2 regions of the Lactiplantibacillus sp. YT640 genome follow, and region 1 is predicted to be linked to the other one. Evidence: riboswitches for the same ligand, from Rfam matches in the RefSeq annotation. Region 1 holds a riboswitch; the other holds the start of a gene.
What was found. Region 1 has a riboswitch for preQ1 ahead of ACOV1R_RS08190 (QueT transporter family protein). Riboswitches for the same ligand answer to the same signal wherever they lie in the genome.

Region 1 (5,762 bases):
TACGACACGATGCCGCTATCAGTTGCCCGGCGTATGCAGCGAACTCTTCCAAAGGCACGGTTAACTTTAACGCCAGATGGTGGTCATTGTCATAGTGTAGATAATCCCACCGCTTTCTTCCATAGCTTGAGACGCTATCTCACCGATGTCGAAACCAATCAATTTACAGCATATTAATTGAGGAGGAACGCTAATGTTGATGAAAAAATTGACAACTATTAGTTGCCTTTTACTAGTACTAAGTAGTCTAACCGCTTGTGGGCAAGCACATGCCAATGTCACAACCACCAGGAAAACCCTGCATTTGATGCAGGATAGTGAATTAACCTCATTGGATACCTCAAATACAGCCACACTTACACAATGGAACGTCTTACAACAATCCATGGAAGGCCTCTATCGCATGAACGCTCAGAATAAAGTGGTCGGTGCAATGGCCACTAAAGTCGTTAAACCAACAAATCATGGCAAAACCTACACCTTTCACTTACGACGAAATGCAAAGTGGAGTAATGGTCACACCGTCACTGCCAAAGATTTCGTAACAGCTTGGCAACGCTCTGTCAGTGCCACTTCTACCTCTGGTTATAGTTACATATACGAAGGTATCAAAAACGCTGCTCAAATTTCAGCCGGACATAAATCTGTTAAATCATTGGGCGTTACTGCAGTGAATAAGCACACTTTAAAAGTTACGCTCAGCCACGCCATGCCATACTTGAGTAAGATGCTCACCATGCCCGCTTTCTTTCCCCAGGATCATCAAGTGGTGTCCAAATACGGGAAAGATTACGGAACTACTAGTACAAAAATGGCCTACAATGGCCCGTTCGCCGTTAAAGGTTGGAACGGGACTAATGATTCTTGGAATTTGTTAAAAAATACATACTATTACGATAAAAGTGACATCAAGTTAAATAAAATAACAATGCAAGTTGTCAAAGACTCCACAACTGCCCATAATCTCTTCTCACAAAATAAATTAGATGACGCTACTGTCACCGGCGTCACCGCGCAGGGTGTTCAAAATGACTCGCATCTGAAACACGTCAGTAAAGCTGGCACTTATTATTTACGTCTCAACATGCAAAAAAATCGGGCTTTAAACAATCAATATTTACGTCAAGCCTTGAATCTTGTGCTTAATAAAAAAACACTCACCAAAAATATTTTGAGTGATGGTTCAACACCTGCTTACAATTATGTCACACCAGGTTTAACCACCGATCCCACTACGGGCAAGGATTTTGGTACTGAAACTCAAAGCACCTACCGACACAATGTTGCTAAAGCACAAGTATTATGGAATAAGGGTCTCAAGCAACTTGACCGTTCTTCTGTAACATTAAAGCTAGTTAGTGATGACACGACGGTCGCTAAGAATATTGACCAGTTTGTTCAAGCCGCTGTAGCACAAAACCTGAAACATGCCAAAATGTCAGTTTCAGCGATACCTTCAAAGGCCTCCGGCGAAGCAGTTACTAACGGAAATTACGATTTGACTTATACACTCTGGCTAGCAGACTACGCGGACCCGATTTCCTTTTTCGACATTCTGACAAAGAACAATCCGCAAAACTACGGGCACTATGATGACACTGTTTTCAATCAACAAATCACCGCTGCACACAACCAGAACGCAACTAACACACAATCATACTGGCAAAATATGAGAACTGCCGCCAAACGTCTCAACCAAACAGCAGCAGTCGTACCGCTTTACAACATGACTGAAAGTCACCTTGTAAATTCTAATTTAAATGGTGTCAGCTATCATGCGGTTGGCGAAAACGATTATACGCGTGCTTACTTCAAATAATTGTCTGGGTTCTGAAATAAACATCAGTCATTATGCACTATATCTGCCCATAATGAACTCTCATCGCCAACTTCACTATGAGTCGATTAGATTATTTTGTTCAACTGACATCGTAATGACTCGACAAAAAAACCATTATTTCAATGACTCATCCTTCATCGAAATAACGGTTTTTAGTCTGATTTGTAAAAATCACACCCTACTGAATCCGGTCACTAAAGTGCAAGACCCGATCCAAGCTGTACATAATTGGCGCGGTGATACTCATGATAATCAACTCTGATAAAGCAGTTGTTAGATACGTCGGCCAGAAAGCGACGCCGCTACTCATCATGGTAATCATCAGTGCGATCATAAACATCGAAACGGTGAATAGCGCGATATTCAGTAACATCCGTTGCCAAACCGTCTTCAACTTAGGGGCCAACCACGTCAATACCAGCAGGGCTAATAATGATTGGCCGCCACCAAAGAGAACGTTGAGGAGACTCGCACCGGGACCAAAAGCGTCAAACAAAATAACGCCAGCAACAATTCCCCAAATATACTTGCGATTGAACACGGCTAAGTGGTTCAACCCTTCAGAAACGCGGAATTGAATTGCGCCCGATGCTAAGCTAAAAGCTGCGGGGCCTAGGCATAGTACAACATACATTGCAGCGACTAGGGCGTTGATAATCCATGGTCGAATTTTTGATTGTGTCATTCGCTTAATTCCTCCTAGTTTTTTTAACGTGGGATGGTTACGAACCACGTATTGATTGAAACAAAGCGAATATAATCGTAGCACGCTCTAGTAGTTCCCGCAAGCTTGCTAATTGAAAATGCTGGTAGGAATAAATAAGTTACCTAATGTAGCCGCCATTACCGCCTTAATTGCTGGCATCCGGTTGCCGGCCTCTTCAAAGACGACCGCCTGCTTACTCTGGAAGACATCATCCGTAATTTCAAACGCCGTCATTCCGTACTGTTCGCCTAATTTGGCTCCCAGCTGCGTCTTTAGATCGTGTAGTGCTGGTAAGCAATGCATGACAATCGTCGATGACTTGCCAGTAGCTGCGAGTAACGCAGTATTAATTTGAAACGGCAATAGTTGCTTGATCCGCTCACCATAGTCGACCTGCTCGCCCATTGAGACCCAGACATCCGTATAAAGCGCATCAGCCTGAGTAACGGCTTGTTGCGGATCAGCCGTAATCACGACCGTGCTCCCAGCTGCCTGCGCATACTGTTGGGCCAACGCGACCACTGCTGGGGCTGGCTGTAACGCTACCGGGGCCCCGATAGCGATATTGATGCCGAGCATCGCTCCCGCCACAAGTAAACTATTAGCCATATTATTGCGACCATCACCAACGTACGCTAACGTCAACCCTTTTAAATGACCAAAATGTTCCTTTAATGTTAAAAAATCCGCTAAAATCTGCGTCGGGTGCCACTCATCGGTCAATCCGTTCCAGACTGGCACACCACTATAGGTCGCTAAGTCTTCGACCGTGCTTTGTTTAAAGCCCCGAAATTCAATACCATCATACATGGACCCCAGTACTTTCGCCGTATCAACAACTGACTCCTTCGTCCCGAATTGGATGTCGTCCTTACCCAAAAACTCTGGATTCGCGCCCAGATCATTAGCCGCCACAGTAAACGCAGAACGTGTCCGTGTCGACGTTTTTTCAAACAGCAACGCAATATTTTTTCCTTGTAAATAAGGGTGTGGGATATGGTGTGCTTTAAGGGTCTTCAAGTGACTAGCAAAGTCAATTAAGTAAGCTAATTCTGTTGGTGTATAGTCGATTTCCTTCAAGAATGACCGACCTTCAAATTGATTATTCATTCGTCGTGACCTCCGTTGTCAAAGTTGTCAGTACCTTTGCAATCAAGGCAATCCCAGCTAATAAATCGGCCGGTTGCATCACAATTAGGGGTAACAAACGTAACGTATTATCGCCAGCTGATAACGTCAATAAGCCTTCTACTTGTAGCCGGGTAATGACTTGATTAACCGGCATTTGTTCATCTAAGTGGATTCCAATCATTAGGCCCTTCCCCGTGATTTGTTTAACTACCGGTATCGGTTCGACTTGAGTCGCTAGGGCTTGCCAGACAAGTTCGGCATGGGCCCGAACCGTCGTTAACAGCGCCGGTGTTAATTGGGTCAAGACACGTTTTGCCGCCGCCATAGCAACAGCATTACCGGCGAACGTCGAGCCATGGCTGCCCGGACCAAAGGCAGTGGCTAATTGCCGCCGACCAACCATTGCCCCCACTGGCAAGCCATTCGCTAAGCCCTTGGCGACCGTGTAGATATCAGGATCCAGGCCGTAACCTTCATAGGCCATCCGGTAACCAGTCCGACCGATTCCCGTCTGCACCTCATCAATAATCAACAAAACACCCGTTGCTTGGCATTTCGCATTAACCGCTTGTAACCAAGCTGTTTGTCCCGCAAAGACGCCGCCTTCACCTTGAACGACTTCTAAAATAACGGCCGCCAACTCTGGTGTGATTTTGTCCAAAGCCGCGTCGTCATTATAGGTTGCAAACGTGATGCCAGGCACTAATGGCGCATAGCCAGCCTGAATATGAGGATTGCCCGTCATCGACATAGCGCCATAGGTTCGACCGTGAAATGAATGCTGAAAAGCTAAGATGCCGGTTTTACCCGTGTACTTCCGTGCGAGTTTTAATGCAGCTTCATTGGCTTCGGTTCCGGAATTTGCAAAGTATACGAGTCGCTCTTCACCATTCGCTAACAGGCCGGCAACGGCATCTTGTAATTCATTTTCGTATAAATTCGACGTATGCCAGATATGCGTCAACTGCTGGGTGACGGCCGCCTGAATTTGTGGTTGGTGATACCCAAAGTTGCAGACCCCGATTCCCGCCGTAAAATCTAAATACGTCTTGCCATGATTATCAGTCAGATGAACGCCCTGACCATCCGTAATGGCAAATGGAAAACGTTGATAGGTTGGAAACACGTGTTGCATGGTCATACGGCCACCTCCTGAATAATTGCGGTTCCTGGTTGATCGATTGCATTCGTAATAATAGCCTGCTTGACTCCCGTCTGAATCGCGGCAATTGCAGCTTGAACTTTGGGTTGCATTCCCGCGGTGATCACAGCTGTTCGAATCAATTGCTGAGCTTGTTGTGGCGATAGTGATGTCATCACATTACCGTGATGTATAATTCCCGGGACATCGGTTAGCAAAACCAATTTTTCAGCATGTAGTTGTTGGGCTAGCACGGTCGCTGCCATATCCGCATTGACATTGAGCCATTGTCCCGTCTCGGTTAAGGCTAAAGGGGCCAAAATACCGATATGATGAGCCAACAATTGCATTAATTGCACTTGATTGACAGCGGTGAGCCGGCCGACATACCCTAGCTGTCGATAATCAATCAATTCACCAGTTAGTAACTGATTATCCGCCGCATTGAGCCCCAACACAGGTAGGTGATGTTGCGTTAATTTTGCAAGTAAGGCTGGTTGCGCATCTCCTAGCAGGGCCAACTTGGTGAGCACTAAGGTCGCCGCATCCGTCACCCGCAACCCGTTCACCTTATGCACGGGCAAAGCAAGCTGAGTCGTCAGTCGATTGATCATTGGCCCCCCACCGTGTACGATCAGAATCTGATAATGCTGTTGGTACCACTGTGCGATTTGGTCAAAGAAAGTGGTGCTCAATTGGCTAATCGCCTGGCCCCCAATCTTAATTACAATTAATTTTGTCATTTTCACCACCTCCGTTTAAGTATGATAGCTCGCGTTAATTTTGACGTAATTGTAAGTCAAGTCACAACCCCAAGCCTGACCACTTGCTGTACCGTGATGTAAATCAACATCGATCATAATCTGGTTATCACGTAAGGTCGCCTGCACCGCTGCCATATCAAAGTCAACGGCCAGACTTTGTTGAACAAGTAAAACGCCGTT
Region 2 (5,762 bases), on a different contig from region 1:
CACTCAACACGATGATTTACTTCTTGTTCGCAATTGCCCTAGCCGTGATTGGAATTTTCATGTTCGTTCTGACCCTTCAAAAACAAGCCTTGTTCGGGGTCTTAAAAGTACAAGGTATTGGTACCAAACACATCTTGGCTGCCCTACTCACCCAAAGTGTCGTCATGGCAATCATTGGTATCGGCATCGGCCTTCTAATTACGTTAGGCCTCGCGCAAATCATGCCCGCCGGATTACCATTCGCCACTGACTGGCCACAATTTGGTATTTATAGTGTGGCTCTCTTGTTAGCTGCAGTCGTCGGTGCCTTACTCTCATGGCGGACTGTCGCCAAGATTGACCCCGTCGTTGCCATTGGATAAGGAGGATGATATCAATGAGTCAACCAGTTTTAGCCTTACAAAATATTAATAAACAATTTGGTCACGGTCATACCGCTGTTAACGCTTTGACTGATGCCAATTTCGAAGTCAGTGCTGGCCAATTCGTCGCGATTATCGGCCCCTCTGGCTCAGGTAAATCCACCTTTTTGACGATTGCTGCCGGTTTACAAACGCCAACAAGTGGTCAAGTTATTCTGAACGGACAACCACTATCGAATCAAACGGAAAAACAGCGCTTAGCCTACCGTTTCAATGAAATTGGCTTTATCTTGCAGAGTTCCAATCTGATTCCATTCCTGACGGTTCGTGAACAGTTCAAGCTCGTCGATAAAATGGCCCGGCGCAAATTTGATCAAGCAGGCACCGATGAATTACTAGCAGAGTTAGCCCTTACTGAAGTTCGGGATGCCTACCCAAGTGACCTCTCCGGTGGTGAACGCCAACGTGTTGCCATCGCCCGCGCTCTTTACAATGATCCAAGCGTCATTCTCGCAGACGAACCGACCGCCAGCCTGGACACGCCCCGCTCCATCGACGTCGTCAAGCGCCTCGCCAACGAAGCTCATCAGCACCAAAAGGCCATCGTAATGGTGACCCATGACCAGCGGCTAATTGATGACTGTGACGTGGTCTATCAAATTGAAGATGGTAAGATGAGTCGCCGCGATTCGTAGCGATATTGACCACTGCACTTTAACCTCATAACAACAAAAATGACCTCGCAATAATATTCCTGCGAGGTCATTTTTATTGTTCATATTCACACAACTTATCAGGTACTACAAATCGAAAGCTAGAGTTTACCAAGCTCAAAGACAGCCTGCTTCGGCCCGCTGGAAAAAGTGCGAGTTAGCGTAAACATGCTTAGATTTAGTCATCCGACACCAAGTCATCCGTTCAACTAATTAGCTTGCGGCAATTTATATCGCAATGCGCGGTAAACAAGTGCGACCACGTACACTGTGATAAACCGATCTAAATAATCCGTTCCCACTTGTATCAAGAAGACGGCCATCGCTTTGCCCATACCGGTACCTAATAATAATTGGACTAGCATGCTCGAACCAGACGACGTGATGCCATGAAATAAGATGACCGTAATCGCCGTGGATAAAAGTGTTCCGGGAAGTGAAATAACACCAGCTAGCCACCAATTTGACCGCCACGTGCCCGGCTTGATTCGCCGATATAGCAGACCAGCAACTAACCCAGTCAGCAGTTGAACGGGCATGAAGAACAGCGAGTACAGGTCTGTCGTCGCACCCACGATAACTCCGGTGGCACCCCCGGCCAACATTCCACCCAGTGGTCCAAACACAGCAGCAGCCAAAACGGTACCAATTGAATCTAAATAAATCGGTAATTTTAACATCAAGGCAATGTTACTGCCAACAATATTCAGGGCAATGCAGAGCGCCAATAACGTAATTGCCCGCGTTTTTATTCTCTTCATGCACTCACCAATTGGTGCAAGACTTGCGTTAAATCAGGATCAGCCGCACCGACCACAGTCGTTAAGAACAACCGCCAAAAAGCTACGACGTCAACCTTCGTCATGATTTGACTATTGGGTGTGTTGTGCCAAAAATCATGATCATCCACGATTGACTGCCCACGCGCGACACCATCCGTCACAACCGTCGTGTAGCTTTCAAAGCCACTCAGAATCGTTGGGTCAAGCATTCCGGCCACGGCCAACGGATCATTGATCACACAACCAATAACCCGTTCATATTCCCAATGAAAGTCAAAATAAAAGGTTGTAATTTTCTCAATAAACGCCCCCATTGCTGGATTGACGTCTTTAATATACGTTAATAAACTGGGTGTCAACACGATGTTACGCGTGACGTCTAAACCAACCATCTGAATGGGAACAGGCATCAAGTCAAAGACGACCTTGGCCGCATCCGGGTCACACCAGAAGTTGTATTCAGCCACTGGCGAACAATTACCGTGACTCCGATAACTTCCACCCATCAGTGTAAATTGATCGACTTGTTCAAATAAGCGTGGATCACGTTGCAGTACCGTTGCAATGTTCGTCAACGGTCCCAACGCTAAAATCGAAGTATCAGGTGCTTCAATCAGCGTCTCTTCAATAAAACCAGCGGCATCTTGAATCGGTCGTACCGCCGTTACCGCTGGAATCTGACTATTCCCTAAACCATCATCGCCGTGGGTGTCTTGCGCACTCGTGTAGGCGACTTCTAATGGGCGATTAGCGCCCAAATAGACTGGAATATCCAATCGGTCAGCCAAATCTAAAATTTTCAGTGCATTTTCCGCACCGATATGGGTTGGCACGTTCCCACAAACAATTGTAATCCCAATCACATTAAGTGCCGGTGATTTAAGAGCCAATAATAGTGCTAAACTATCATCGATCCCGGGATCACAGTCAATAATAACGTTACGCGTCGCATTCATTCTCTTACCTCCGATAACTGAAGTTCTTGGTTTTTTATCCTGGGAAGTTTACGAACCAGGCCAGCTCGCCTAATTAGGCCAAACTGTATGTGATGAAATGCTAATCCAATTATAGCGGACGGTGGGGCCCTTGAAAACCACCAATCGTTACTCCGACTCACATCTTGATTGCCGCATGCTACTTCTCCGACAATGATCACCACGACCTGCTTAACCCGCTGTAAATACTCATCCCCATTAGCCCCGCAACATCATTATTTGCAGTATTCATACGCTCCCAGCGACACCTTAAGTAGTTTCCCACCTCCCATTTCGAACCAATTATTTAATTATGTTACTGAACTTTTACCGGAGTTCAGCAAGTGAATGACCGGAAAACATGGTACAATATGACTACTAAAGATAAAGTAGGTGTCGAATCATGCGTAAAGTTCAGTTTTATGGGGCCATTTCAATTGACAGTTGTTTAGCCACTAAGGATAATCGGCTGGACTGGCTGTTCAAAACAGCTGGTGCCAACGATGCCCCCACCGAAGCATTTATGCAGCAAGTTGATACCGCCATCATGGGCCGCCATACTTACGAATACACGATGGAACAAACCACTGATCAACTCATTAATCCATATAATCCGGCGACCCACAATATTGTCATGACTTCCCACCCCCACACCGGTGATGAACGTACCCAGTTCACCAACACCCCCGTCACGAAGATCGTCGAAGACTTGCGACGTACTGCTGGCCAAAACATTTGGATTGTTGGCGGTGCTGGCGTCTTAATGCCGCTGTTAGCTGCGGATTTAGTTGATGAGCTCTACATCCAGATTGCACCAGTCATTTTGGGTGACGGCATTCCCTTATTTAAAGCAATTGACCAGCAACAGCGCTTTGAATTAGTTGACACCAATCGATATAGTCAGCTCGCCGAAGTCCACTATCAACGTTTAACAACTGAATAATGTCGTGATTAAAAAATCCCAGCCCGTTTGCAACACGCAAACAAGTTGGGATTTTCAATTGCTTTAAGCTTCACGTTGGCGTTTAACCGCCTGACGAAGTAATAGCGGTGCAATCAGCGTCGTTAAAATGATTGCTGTGATGACTGCCGAATAACGATCATCTGATAGTAATTTACCTTGATAACCTATCTGTGCAATGATCAGGGCCATCTCCCCACGTGACACCATGCCGGCGCCAATCTCATAGCCGCTTAACCAATTAAAACCCGCTAACCGTGCGCCGACCCCGGCACCAATGAGCTTAGTGGCAATTGCCGCAACGGTAATCACAACGATGAACCAAAAATCGTTCAAGAAACCATTGAATGACATATTCAGCCCAATACTAACGAAAAAGACTGGGATAAATACAGCATTACCAATGGGTTGAATATGCTCATCGATAACTTCATGATAGTCCGTCTGACCAACGGCGATACCGGCAAAGAACGCGCCAATCACAGCACTTAAACCGATTGCGTCCGCTAAGTATGAGAGTCCAAAACAAATCACTAGTGACATCAGCGTGATGGAGGTTGGAACCAGTAGAGCATTCCCCACGGCCATTAAATGTGGCACCACCCACTTGACCACAAAGTACAGCGCCACAAAGAACGCCAACTGAATCGCCAGCGAGAGTCCCAAGTTGGTTGAGGCATGACTACCGCCACCACTGACTTCACTGCCAAATAAGCTGATCATCAAACTCAGAATCAAAACAGCCAGGACGTCATCAACGACCGCTGCACCTAAAATCGTCGTCCCTTCTTTACCATCGAGGGCGCCTAACTCTTTGAGAACCGCGACTGAAATCGAAACCGATGTGGCCGCGAAGGTTACGCCCAAGAACAAACTTTCAGTGGCGTTAAGGTGAAATAGTTGGCTACACCAGTCAATCACCGCAACGGGTAGAATGACCCCCAGGACCGCAACTAACAAGCTAGGACGCCAATACTTCTTCAGCAATTTCAAATCGCTCTCTAAACCGGCCATGAACATTAAAATAATCACGCCAAGCTCCGCGAAGTCTTTGATAAAACTTGTTGCTGAGACCCAACCTAATACGGCTGGGCCAAGTACAATTCCACTTAACAATTGACCAATCACCGCGGGTAAGCCCATTCGGACACTCAGGTGCCCCGCAACCGCCGTAACAATTAAAATCAACGCTAAACTACCAACATAATCCATTAAAAACCTCCTAAAAAAGGGCACCGCAAGCTCTGACTACCCAACCCAAAAGTAGTCCGAATTCTTGAAGTGTCCTTCAACCGTAAAATCTATTGTGCAATTAGTATAGCATATTTTTACAAGTCTAGCCGTGACATCTACTTATGAAAGCGGTTATAATAACTCATATACTGTTAACTGAAAGGTCGCTTAGTCGTGTTGAACATTCCTGATTTTCGTCAACGTTTTGGTTTTTTAGTTTTTTCCATTATTCTGAATTCTGCTGCCAACGCGCTCACCATCGCCACCAGCCTAGGCAGTGCCGTCTGGACTGGCTCCAGCGTTAATCTAGCTGACTGGACCCATATTTCATTAGGAACCACCTTGTTAATGTACGGTGTGGTTGTCACGATTCTCAACCAACTTCTGTTAGGTCACTTTGATCGGCGTCGGTTTATCTCCAACTTGCTCTATATCGTGCCCTTTAGTTACCTGGTCCAATTTATCGGCTACTTTTGGGATTGGCTACAGATTCCCGCCCTGCCCCTGTTGCCACGCTTGATTCTAAACGTGCTTGGACTATTAGGCGTTGCGGCCGCCGTCTCGATTTACCAGCGTTGTAATTTAATTCAGCATCCGAACGATGATTTATCGTACATCTTACGCTTTCGGTTTTTACATGGTTCCGCTATCATTGCCCAGTGGACCAGTTATTTGCCACCTCTGACGATTATCGTCGTTTCATTCTTCGCCACAGGTCATTTGCGTGCCATTGGCTT

Region 2: linked by a shared signal. The riboswitch ahead of ACOV1R_RS05105 (nucleoside hydrolase) and the one ahead of ACOV1R_RS08190 (QueT transporter family protein) in region 1 are both predicted to bind preQ1.

What each region holds. Positions count from the first base shown of each region.
Region 1 is NZ_JBMNVY010000009.1:57,447-63,208, reverse strand. It holds gene ACOV1R_RS08200 (proline iminopeptidase-family hydrolase) at 1-177, shown strand, start outside; gene ACOV1R_RS08195 (peptide ABC transporter substrate-binding protein) at 194-1,819, shown strand; gene ACOV1R_RS08190 (QueT transporter family protein) at 2,019-2,525, opposite strand; PreQ1 riboswitch class I at 2,534-2,579, opposite strand; gene argF (ornithine carbamoyltransferase) at 2,634-3,656, opposite strand; gene ACOV1R_RS08180 (acetylornithine transaminase) at 3,649-4,818, opposite strand; gene argB (acetylglutamate kinase) at 4,815-5,561, opposite strand; gene argJ (bifunctional glutamate N-acetyltransferase/amino-acid acetyltransferase ArgJ) at 5,577-5,762, opposite strand, start outside.
Region 2 is NZ_JBMNVY010000005.1:13,048-18,809, forward strand. It holds gene ACOV1R_RS05090 (ABC transporter permease) at 1-362, shown strand, start outside; gene ACOV1R_RS05095 (ABC transporter ATP-binding protein) at 377-1,057, shown strand; gene ACOV1R_RS05100 (ECF transporter S component) at 1,285-1,836, opposite strand; gene ACOV1R_RS05105 (nucleoside hydrolase) at 1,833-2,813, opposite strand; PreQ1 riboswitch class I at 2,834-2,878, opposite strand; gene ACOV1R_RS05110 (dihydrofolate reductase family protein) at 3,235-3,774, shown strand; gene ACOV1R_RS05115 (cation:proton antiporter) at 3,838-5,004, opposite strand; gene ACOV1R_RS05120 (YczE/YyaS/YitT family protein) at 5,200-5,762, shown strand, end outside.